Regions from separate parts of the Brevibacterium atlanticum genome, predicted to be linked through region 4. Evidence: riboswitches for the same ligand, from Rfam matches in the RefSeq annotation. Region 4 holds a riboswitch; each other region holds the start of a gene.

Region 1 (2,197 bases), 470 kb from region 4:
CCATGGCAGCCAGCGACGCCGGAATCCTGACCTCGATATCACGTGCCGGCACGCCGAGGTTCTCCATCCCGAACGCGACGTCATCGCCGACCCGGGAGAAGATCACCTGGGATTCGGGATCCTGGAGCACAATCCCGGTGTCACCTCGGCGCGGGTCCGGGACGGCACCGCCGATCAGCAGCTCACCGGCGGCCTCCCCGGATTCGGTGGGCAGGACTCCGGCGATCGCGTGCAGCAGGGTCGTCTTCCCCGCCCCCGAGGGGCCGAGGAGCAGGACCGTCGAGCCCGCGGCGATATCGAGATCGAGGGGACCGACGGCAGGAGTGTCACGGTCGGCGTGCGTCCACGCATACCCGCGCGCCGTGATCGGCAGCGCCATCAGCGCAGACGGCCGGAGGCGAACGAGCTCAGCGCCCCGGTCTTCGCAATCGTGCGGTAGGCGAACCAGGCGCCGATGCCGGAGATGACGAGACCGGAGATGATCGCGCACACCGCGTACGCCGCCTGGAAGCCGAACTGCCATTCGGCGTTGTACATGATGTTCTCGCTCACGGCCATGAACGCCGCAGCCAACACCCCGGACAGCGAAGTGACCCAGAGAGTGAACCGCCGGTAGCCGAAGGCGGCGAAGACGAGTTCGGCACCGAGGCCCTGCAGGAATCCCGACAGCAGCACGGTGGCCCCGAAGTGGGATCCGAGGACAGCCTCGACGATGGCCGCGATGAGTTCACACAGCAGGGCCGCACCGGGCTTGCGGATGATCGCGCCGGCCAGAGGACCGGCGAGGACCCACAGTCCCGCGATGAGGCCGATCGAGGGCGGGAACGCCTGGAACGCGAGTTCGAGGACCTTCCAGCTCAGCGCCAGCACCCAGAACACCAGCCCGACGGCGATGCCGAGCACGGCGGTGGTGACATAGTCGACGACCCGCCATGACTTCGTCTTCGGCGCCAAAGTGTGGACGGGTGCGGCAGCCGTTGTGCGATCGGACGTGGTGGTTCTCGGCATTGTGCCTCCTCATGCAAGGAGGGGTGAAGAGTCTCGACTTCCTTCGGCGGTGCTAACCGCATCAGGTTCGAGGGTCTGCAGCTTCTTCTGCACTCTCAGCGCCCCTGACGGCGCTCCCCTGTCGTAGCCACCACTGTACAACAGGGCAGCGAACGTGCGGAGGTGCCGATGACCGCTCAGCTGGGAACGACCATCACCGGGCCTGCAGCATGGTCGAGGACACCGCGGGAGACCGAGCCGAGCAGGGCGGACTTGATCCGCCCACGCCCGCGGGTGCCCATGACCAGCAGCCGTGCGCGCCCGCTGGCATCGGCGAGGACCTCCTTGGGATCGCCCACCGGCACCGAGGCGGACACAGGCAGGTCCGGGAACTGCTCACCCAGCTCGGTAGCCTCCTTCTCGAGCCCGGCGGCGATCTGCTTCTGTCGGCGTCCGGTGACCTCGGAGCTGAGTTCGAGCTCGGGGTACCAATAGAGCCATTCCTCACCGGCGGGCAGCACCGCGACGACCTCGAGAGCCGCCCCGCGGACGGCAGCCTCGGCGGCCGCGGTGAACATCGCGACCCGGCCCGTGTCCGAACCGTCGACGGCGACGATCACGGGACCGTCGGCGGCATCGATGGCCGTGGCGTGGTGCGGCACAACGATGGTCGGGCAGTGCGCATGCGCGGGAAGGGCGGTGGACACCGAACCGAGGACGCGCCCCATGAAGCCGCCGCGGCCGCGGGCGCCGACGACGGCGATCTCGGCTGATGAGCTGAGGGTGACGAGCACCCCGGCGGCGTCGCCGGGAGCAGTGCGGAAGCTCTTCTCACCCGGGTGATCGCGAACGAGTTCGACCGCCTCGGCGAGGGTCTCCTCCGCTGCCCTCTTCGCCCGGTCGTCTTCGGGTTCGTTGGGGATGGAGGCCATGTTCGGGTAGATCATCGTCGGCAGCGCATACGCGGTGACGACGGTCAGCGGGATGGACCGGCTCCGTGCTTCGGCGGCTCCGAAGCGCACAGCCTGGGCGGCGAGTTCGGAGCCGTCGAATCCGACGAGGACCCCGAGTTCGCGGTTGAGACCCGACTCGGTGGGACGTGCTTCGGTGGGACGTGCTTCGGCTTGGCGGGACTGGGCAGACATCGCAGACCTCTCGATCGGGGCCTGGCCAACCCTGAACGCCGACGACGGCCCCGATATGCGGTATC
Region 2 (2,197 bases), 1.4 Mb from region 4:
TGAGATCGACCTGTCGTTGGCGCAGCTGGGCGGACTGGCCGCCTCGCTGCTCGGTGTGCTCGTCGTCAGGCAAGGTGTGCCGCCGGCGCTCGCGCTGATCATCATGCTGCTGCTCGGACTGGTCGTCGGTGCGATCCAGGGCTGGTTCTTCGCCGTCGTCGGCATCCCGGCGTTCGTCGTCACCTTGGCCGGTCTGCTCGCGTTCACCGGTCTGACGTTGACGACCCTGGGCACGCAGAAGAACCTGTCGATGTCGGACACCTTCGCCTTCGACTTCGCCAGCTTCTACTTCCCGGCGATCTGGGCGTATGTGTTCGGAGCGATCGCGATCATCGGCTTCGGTGCCGGCATCATCTATTCGAAGCTGCGTCGGCACAGCGAGGGACTCGACGCCCCGAGCTGGACGTCTGTGATCGTGCGCATCGTGCTGTTGGCCGCGATCGTCTTCGGGTTCCTCATCCTCGTCAACCAGGACTTCGGACTCGCGATGCCGTTCTTCCTCATGATCGTCATCGCCATCGTCATCGACCTCGTGCTGCGCAAGACCCGCTACGGCCGCTCCATCTACGCCGTCGGCGGCAAGGTCGAGGCCGCCCGCCGCGCCGGCATCCGCGTGACCTGGGTGCGCATCAGCGTATTCATGGCCGCCGGAGTCCTGGCCGCACTGTTCGGTTTCATCAAGACCGGTGTGACGACGAACGCGGGATCGACGCTGGTGAGCACGCAGGACCTGCTCAATGCGATCGCCGCGGCAGTCATCGGCGGCACCTCGCTCTTCGGTGGTCGCGGAACCGCGTGGGCGGCAGTGCTCGGTGCCCTGGTCGTCGGTGCGATCAACAACGGTCTCTACCTCATCGGCTTCAACTCCGATGCGCAGCAGATCATCACCGCACTCGTCCTGCTCACTGCCGTCGTCATCGACGCGCTCAGTCGCCGCGGTCAGAGGTACGTGGGTCGGGGATAGGCAGTCGCCACTGCCTCTTTTCGAGCGGACCCTGTTGCGGTGAGACCACCCCCAGCACGGGGTGGTCCCGCTACGACAGGGTCCGCTCGCCGGCTGTGTGTGCACAGCGCGGTACAGCGTCGCTGACTTGAGCGGTCGGTGAAGTGGCTTCAGGACGATAGGTCAACTGGGAGTGGGTGCGAGGCACGTGGTCGCCGTGCTTCGGACGGGCTGATACAGTCGGAGCCAATGACATGGGGTGCCTCATGAGGATCCGTTCGCACCAGACAGCTGCGCACGGAGGATACCGAGGCTGAGAGAACACCCATCGAACCTGATCTGGGCCATACTAGCGAAGGGATCGTCATGGTTGACTTCGACCTGCGTTCTGCCAACGCACGACTGCGTGCGTCCAACCCGCTCATCCAATGCATCACGAACACCGTCGTGCAGCAATTCAGCGCGAACGTGCTTCTGGCGCTCGGTGCCTCTCCGGCGATGCTCGACCACGAGGCCGACGCCGGTCAGTTCGCCGGCATCGCGAGCGGCGTCCTCATCAACTTCGGCACAGCTTCGAACCATCAGCTGCTCGCCGCCGATGCCGCCATCGACGTCGCGAACGCCGCCGGCAAGCCCTGGGTCCTCGACCCCGTCAGCGTCGGCGCCGTCGACTTCCGCACCTCCCGCATCCGCCGCGCCGCCGCCGACCACCCGACAGCGATCCGCGGCAACGCCTCCGAGATCGCCGCCCTGGCCGGAGTCGGCCTCGGTGGACGCGGAGTCGACTCCACCGACGAGGTCGACGCCGTCCTCCCCGCCGCGGCTCAGCTGTCGCGAACGACCGGTGCCATCGTCGCGGTCTCCGGACCCACCGACGCCGTCGTCGCTCACATCGACGGTACCGATCACGTCGCCCGCATCGACGGGGGCCACGAGTTCATGCCGCTGGTCATCGGCACCGGCTGCTCCCTCGGCGCCGTCACCGTCGCCTACCTCGCCGCCGCCCGCAGCGGTCTGGCCGATCCCGATGCCGACGCCTCAGCCGTCAACGCAGGTGAACACACCACCGACGGTGGAGCTGCCTCGGCGAGGTTCGAAGCCGTCGTCGCCGCCCACGCCCACTTCGCGGTCGCCGGGGAACTCGCCGCCGACGGGGCGAAGGGACCGGGCAGCTACTCGGTGAACTTCCTCGACGCACTCCATGCCGTCACCGGCGACCAGCTTGCGCAGGCACGGATGAGCCTCAGCACCCTC
Region 3 (2,197 bases), 1.1 Mb from region 4:
CTCGCCGAGGCCGATGTCATCGACCTCCTCGCCGCCGCCGCCGAGGTGGATCCTGAGTCGGTCGTCGGACACGACGTCTACACGATCCCCGCCCAGGAGCCGGGCCGTTTCGGTGCCCGTGAGGAGTTCTTCGCCTCGCCGAGGTTGGACAACCTCCTGTCCGTCCACGCCGGTGTCAGTGCGTTGGCCGACGTTGACGCCGATGGTCTCGACGCCATCGCCCTGTTCGCCGCCTTCGACCACGAGGAGATCGGGTCGAACTCGCGCTCAGGTGCGTGTGGACCCTTCCTCGCCGACGTCACCGAACGCATCATCGCCTCCCTGTTGCCGAACTCGACGCGCAGCGACTACCTCGCCGCTCTCGCCGCGTCGGTGTGCGTGTCCTCGGACGCCGGGCATGCCGCCCACCCGAACTATCCGGAACGGCACGATCCGCATGTCCGCCCCTGCCTCGGCGGCGGTCCTCTGCTCAAGCTCAACGCTCAGCAGCGTTATGCCACGGATGCCGTGGGCACGGCGGTGTGGTCGCGGGCGTGCGCGGCGGCCGGGGTCGAGCACCAGGACTTCGTGTCGAACAATGCGATGCCGTGCGGATCGACGATCGGTCCGCTCACGGCGACCCGTCTGGGTATGACGACCGTCGATGTGGGGCCGGCGCTGTTCTCGATGCACTCGGCCCGCGAGATGGTCGCGGTCTCCGACGTCGTCGCCCTCGGCGCAGTCGCAAGGACGTTCCTCCAGGGAGCCTGACCACGCGGCGCCTTCGCACACGCACCCGCTCGCGCGGCTCCTCAAGGCGCCGCGCGGAAATGTGCCCTTCCCTCGACCGCCCTGCGCGCCACCAACGTCGATCAAGGCGCAGCGCATCTGTCGACCGGTGCACAGCTCCATAAGCGTGCCGCGCCTTGATCGAGCTGCGCGGACCGAACGAACTTCGCCTAACGCGCTTCCTCGCCCATCCATGAGGGAAGTCCAGACCACTCACCTCACTCCGCTCAGCTCTTCTCCCGCGCCCGGCCCACGGCGCCGAGTTTGTCCTCACCACAGCAGTCGTGATACGAATTGCACGACCCCACGGGAGCCCACTGCAAGGGCTGAGATCGGACTGGATCGTCCGAGACCGTAGAACCTGATCCGGTTGATACCGGCGTAGGAAGTGAGGACTGCAGATGACTGCATTCACCCCTGAAACATCCGTCCCAGCCACTGCTTCACGCAACTCGCCTGCTCTGCAGGAAGCCCTGCAGGAAGACGCCACCACGCGCAACATCTCCGATCGCAGCACTGAGGAATCCTCGGCCGGCGAATCGTGCACCCTCGAGCAGTATTCGACCCATTCCCCGGCGTGGCTCGAGGACACCGAGCACGACATCCGCGTTCCCGTCACCCGCATCGAACTCGACGACTCCAACGGACTGGCCAACGACCCCGTCGAGGTCTACCGCACCGTCGGGCCGGGCAGCGTCCCAGAGGAGGGCTTGCCCGCGCTGCGGTTCCCCTGGATCGACTCCCGCCTCGACAGCGAGACCTACGAGGCCCGCGGCCACCTCATCGCCGATGACGGACGCGCCGCCGTCCGCCGAGGTGCGCCCTCGCAGCAGTGGAGAGGTCGCAAACCGGTTCCCCGCCGTGCCAAGCCCGGACGGACGGTCACCCAGATGCACTACGCCCGCCAAGGCGTCATCACCCCGGAGATGCGCTTCGTCGCCCTGCGCGAGCAGTGCAATGTCGAGCTCGTCCGCTCGGAGCTCGCGGCTGGCCGTGCGATCATTCCGAACAACATCAACCACCCCGAGTCCGAACCGATGATCATCGGCAAGGCATTCCTCGTCAAGATCAACGCGAACATCGGCAATTCCGCCGTCACCAGCTCCATCGCCGAGGAGGTGCAGAAGCTGCGATGGGCCGCGAAGTGGGGTGCCGACACCCTCATGGACCTCTCGACCGGCAACGACATCCACACCACCCGGGAGTGGATCATCCGCAACTCCCCCATCCCCATCGGCACGGTCCCGATCTACCAGGCGCTGGAGAAGGTCGACGGTGATGCGAACGCTCTGACCTGGGAGATCTACCGAGACACCGTCATCGAGCAGTGTGAGCAGGGCGTGGACTACATGACCGTGCATGCCGGTGTGCTGCTGCGCTACGTCCCGCTCACAGCCAACAGGGTCACCGGGATGGTCTCCCGCGGCGG
Region 4 (2,197 bases):
CGACGAGGTCGAGCACCGAGGTGGTTCCTCCCAGTTCGCGTTCGTCGCCGTTGACGACGATGGTCGGTGCGTGCGCAGTGTCGGTCATGATGTGCTCCTGTACAGGGTCGTTGGGTGGAGGATTGATGGGTCAGAGGTCGAGTCGGCAGACGACGGTCCGTCAGAGAAGCGCGCGGGGGAGACGGACGCGAGTCCTCCTGCAGGCATCCAGTCGGGGGTGAGCCCCATGGCCAGTTCGGCACCGAGCCGTCCGCCCAGCGGGGCGAGCAGGATGCCGTGCCGGAAATACCCGGTGCTGACGAGGCAGCCCTCGTCGATGCGACCGACGATGGGCAGGTCATCGGGCGAACCGGGGCGGGCACGCGTGGTGATGTCGGTGATCTCGCAGTCGAGGATGCCGGGGACCAGGCGCTGACCGTCCTGGAGGAGCCGGTGGACGGCTCCGGCATCGGTGCCGCTGCGGCCGTCCTCCCGGGAGCTCGCTCCGAGCACGAGTTCCCCGTCATCACGAGCAACGATGTAGACCGGTCGACCGTTGACGAGTCCGCGGACCGTGCCGTGCAGCAGAGGGGTGAGTGCGGCCGGTGCCCGCAGACGCAGAACATCACCCCACACCTTTCGCAGGGGAAGGGGCGGCATGCCGGTGATCGCGGCAGCCTCGGTCCCGGCGGTGATGACGACCTGGTCGGCTGTCAGCTCGTCGCCGCCTGAGAACTCGACGCCCACGGTGACTCCGTCTCGACGGGTGAGCCGGGTGACCTGCCGGCGGACGGTCGTGTCCGAGACGACGGACAGCAGGGCGGCCGTCGTCCTCCTGGGGTCGATGGACTGGTCGTCGGGGATGCGCACGGCACCGGCCACCGACGGCGACAGCGCCGGTTCGAGCTCCCGGGCGCGGGATCCGGTGATGAGTTCGGTGGGGAATCCTGCCGCGGTCTGCGCGGTGCGCAGCTCACGGAGAGCCTGCAGATCGGCACGGTCCCCAGCGCACACCAGGGTTCCCGAGTCCGTGAGCCCGAGATCCGCACCCGCCGCGCTCGCCACCTCGGCGGCGAACGACGGATACATCTGCGCCGATGCGCGCATCAACGGGTACAGGGGTGACTGACCCCAGACCACCTCGGCGGCGGGCGCGAGCATCCCCGCGGCCGCATGGCTGGCTCCCTGACCAGGAGCAGGATCGATGATGGTGACACCGGCACCGAGGCTGCGCAGGTGCCACGCTGTCGCCAGGCCGATGATTCCGGCGCCCACGACGATGACATGCATGGATTCTCCCTCCGGCGGCATGATCCGCATCAGGTCTGACGGTCGGCTCCTACGCCCTCTCAGCCTCAGTGGGAGGCTCCCGCGAACTCCTCTACTCTATGACCATGACCTTCGATATTCCACCGCACACCGCAGGCTCCGAATCCAGGCGAGCCTGGCGGGACGCCCGTTTGGCCGAAGCTCGACTGTACCTGTGCACCGATGCCAGAACCGCCCAGGGCGATCTGCCCGAATTCCTCGACGCCGCTTATGCCGGGGGAGTCGACATCATCCAGCTGCGCGACAAGACGCTTGAAGCCAGAGAAGAGATCGCAGCCCTCGACGTGCTCAAGGACGCTGCGGCCCGGCACGGGAAGCTCTTCTCGGTCAACGACCGTGCCGACGTCGCCCTGCTGGCCGGAGCCGACGTCTTCCACGCCGGGCAAGGCGACCTCACCAGTGCTCAGGCGCGGGCCGTCCTCGGACCCGACGTCCTCCTCGGCCGCTCCACCCATTCGCACGAGCAGGCTCTCGCCGCCGATGCGGATCCGGAGACCGACTATTTCTGCGTCGGCCCCGTATGGGAGACCCCGACGAAACCCGGCCGCGCCGCCGTCGGCACGGGCCTGCTCAGCACGGTGGCCGCCTCGTCGCGCACCCCGTGGTTCGCCATCGGCGGCGTCGCGGTCGGAGAACGCCTCGACGAGATCCGACAGGCGGGCGCCACGCGCGCCGTGGTGGTGCGTGCGATAACCTCGGCTGGCGATCCCGCAGAAGCCGCACGGGAACTCAAGGAGGAACTGGAATGAACGACACCATCGAGGGCAGCACCGGCACGGGTACGGGCGAACAGGACGCGAACGATTTGGGCGCGCACGGGCCGAGCATCCTCATCGCCGGTGCCGGAGCCACGGGCGGGGCATTCGGGACCTACCTGCTCGAAGCCGGT

What was found. Region 4 has a riboswitch for thiamine pyrophosphate ahead of thiO (glycine oxidase ThiO). Riboswitches for the same ligand answer to the same signal wherever they lie in the genome.
Region 1: linked by a shared signal. The riboswitch ahead of GUY23_RS05500 (ECF transporter S component) and the one ahead of thiO (glycine oxidase ThiO) in region 4 are both predicted to bind thiamine pyrophosphate.
Region 2: linked by a shared signal. The riboswitch ahead of thiM (hydroxyethylthiazole kinase) and the one ahead of thiO (glycine oxidase ThiO) in region 4 are both predicted to bind thiamine pyrophosphate.
Region 3: linked by a shared signal. The riboswitch ahead of thiC (phosphomethylpyrimidine synthase ThiC) and the one ahead of thiO (glycine oxidase ThiO) in region 4 are both predicted to bind thiamine pyrophosphate.

What each region holds. Positions count from the first base shown of each region.
Region 1 covers NZ_CP050152.1:1,270,569-1,272,765, forward strand. The annotation lists gene GUY23_RS05495 (ABC transporter ATP-binding protein) at 1-379, opposite strand, end outside; gene GUY23_RS05500 (ECF transporter S component) at 379-1,008, opposite strand; TPP riboswitch at 1,030-1,138, opposite strand; gene GUY23_RS05505 (universal stress protein) at 1,185-2,132, opposite strand.
Region 2 covers NZ_CP050152.1:3,118,554-3,120,750, reverse strand. The annotation lists gene GUY23_RS13950 (sugar ABC transporter permease) at 1-964, shown strand, start outside; TPP riboswitch at 1,189-1,322, shown strand; gene thiM (hydroxyethylthiazole kinase) at 1,310-2,197, shown strand, end outside.
Region 3 covers NZ_CP050152.1:616,433-618,629, reverse strand. The annotation lists gene GUY23_RS02700 (M18 family aminopeptidase) at 1-750, shown strand, start outside; TPP riboswitch at 1,066-1,174, shown strand; gene thiC (phosphomethylpyrimidine synthase ThiC) at 1,170-2,197, shown strand, end outside.
Region 4 covers NZ_CP050152.1:1,735,628-1,737,824, forward strand. The annotation lists gene thiS (sulfur carrier protein ThiS) at 1-88, opposite strand, end outside; gene thiO (glycine oxidase ThiO) at 85-1,269, opposite strand; TPP riboswitch at 1,259-1,362, opposite strand; gene thiE (thiamine phosphate synthase) at 1,374-2,057, shown strand; gene GUY23_RS07700 (ketopantoate reductase family protein) at 2,054-2,197, shown strand, end outside.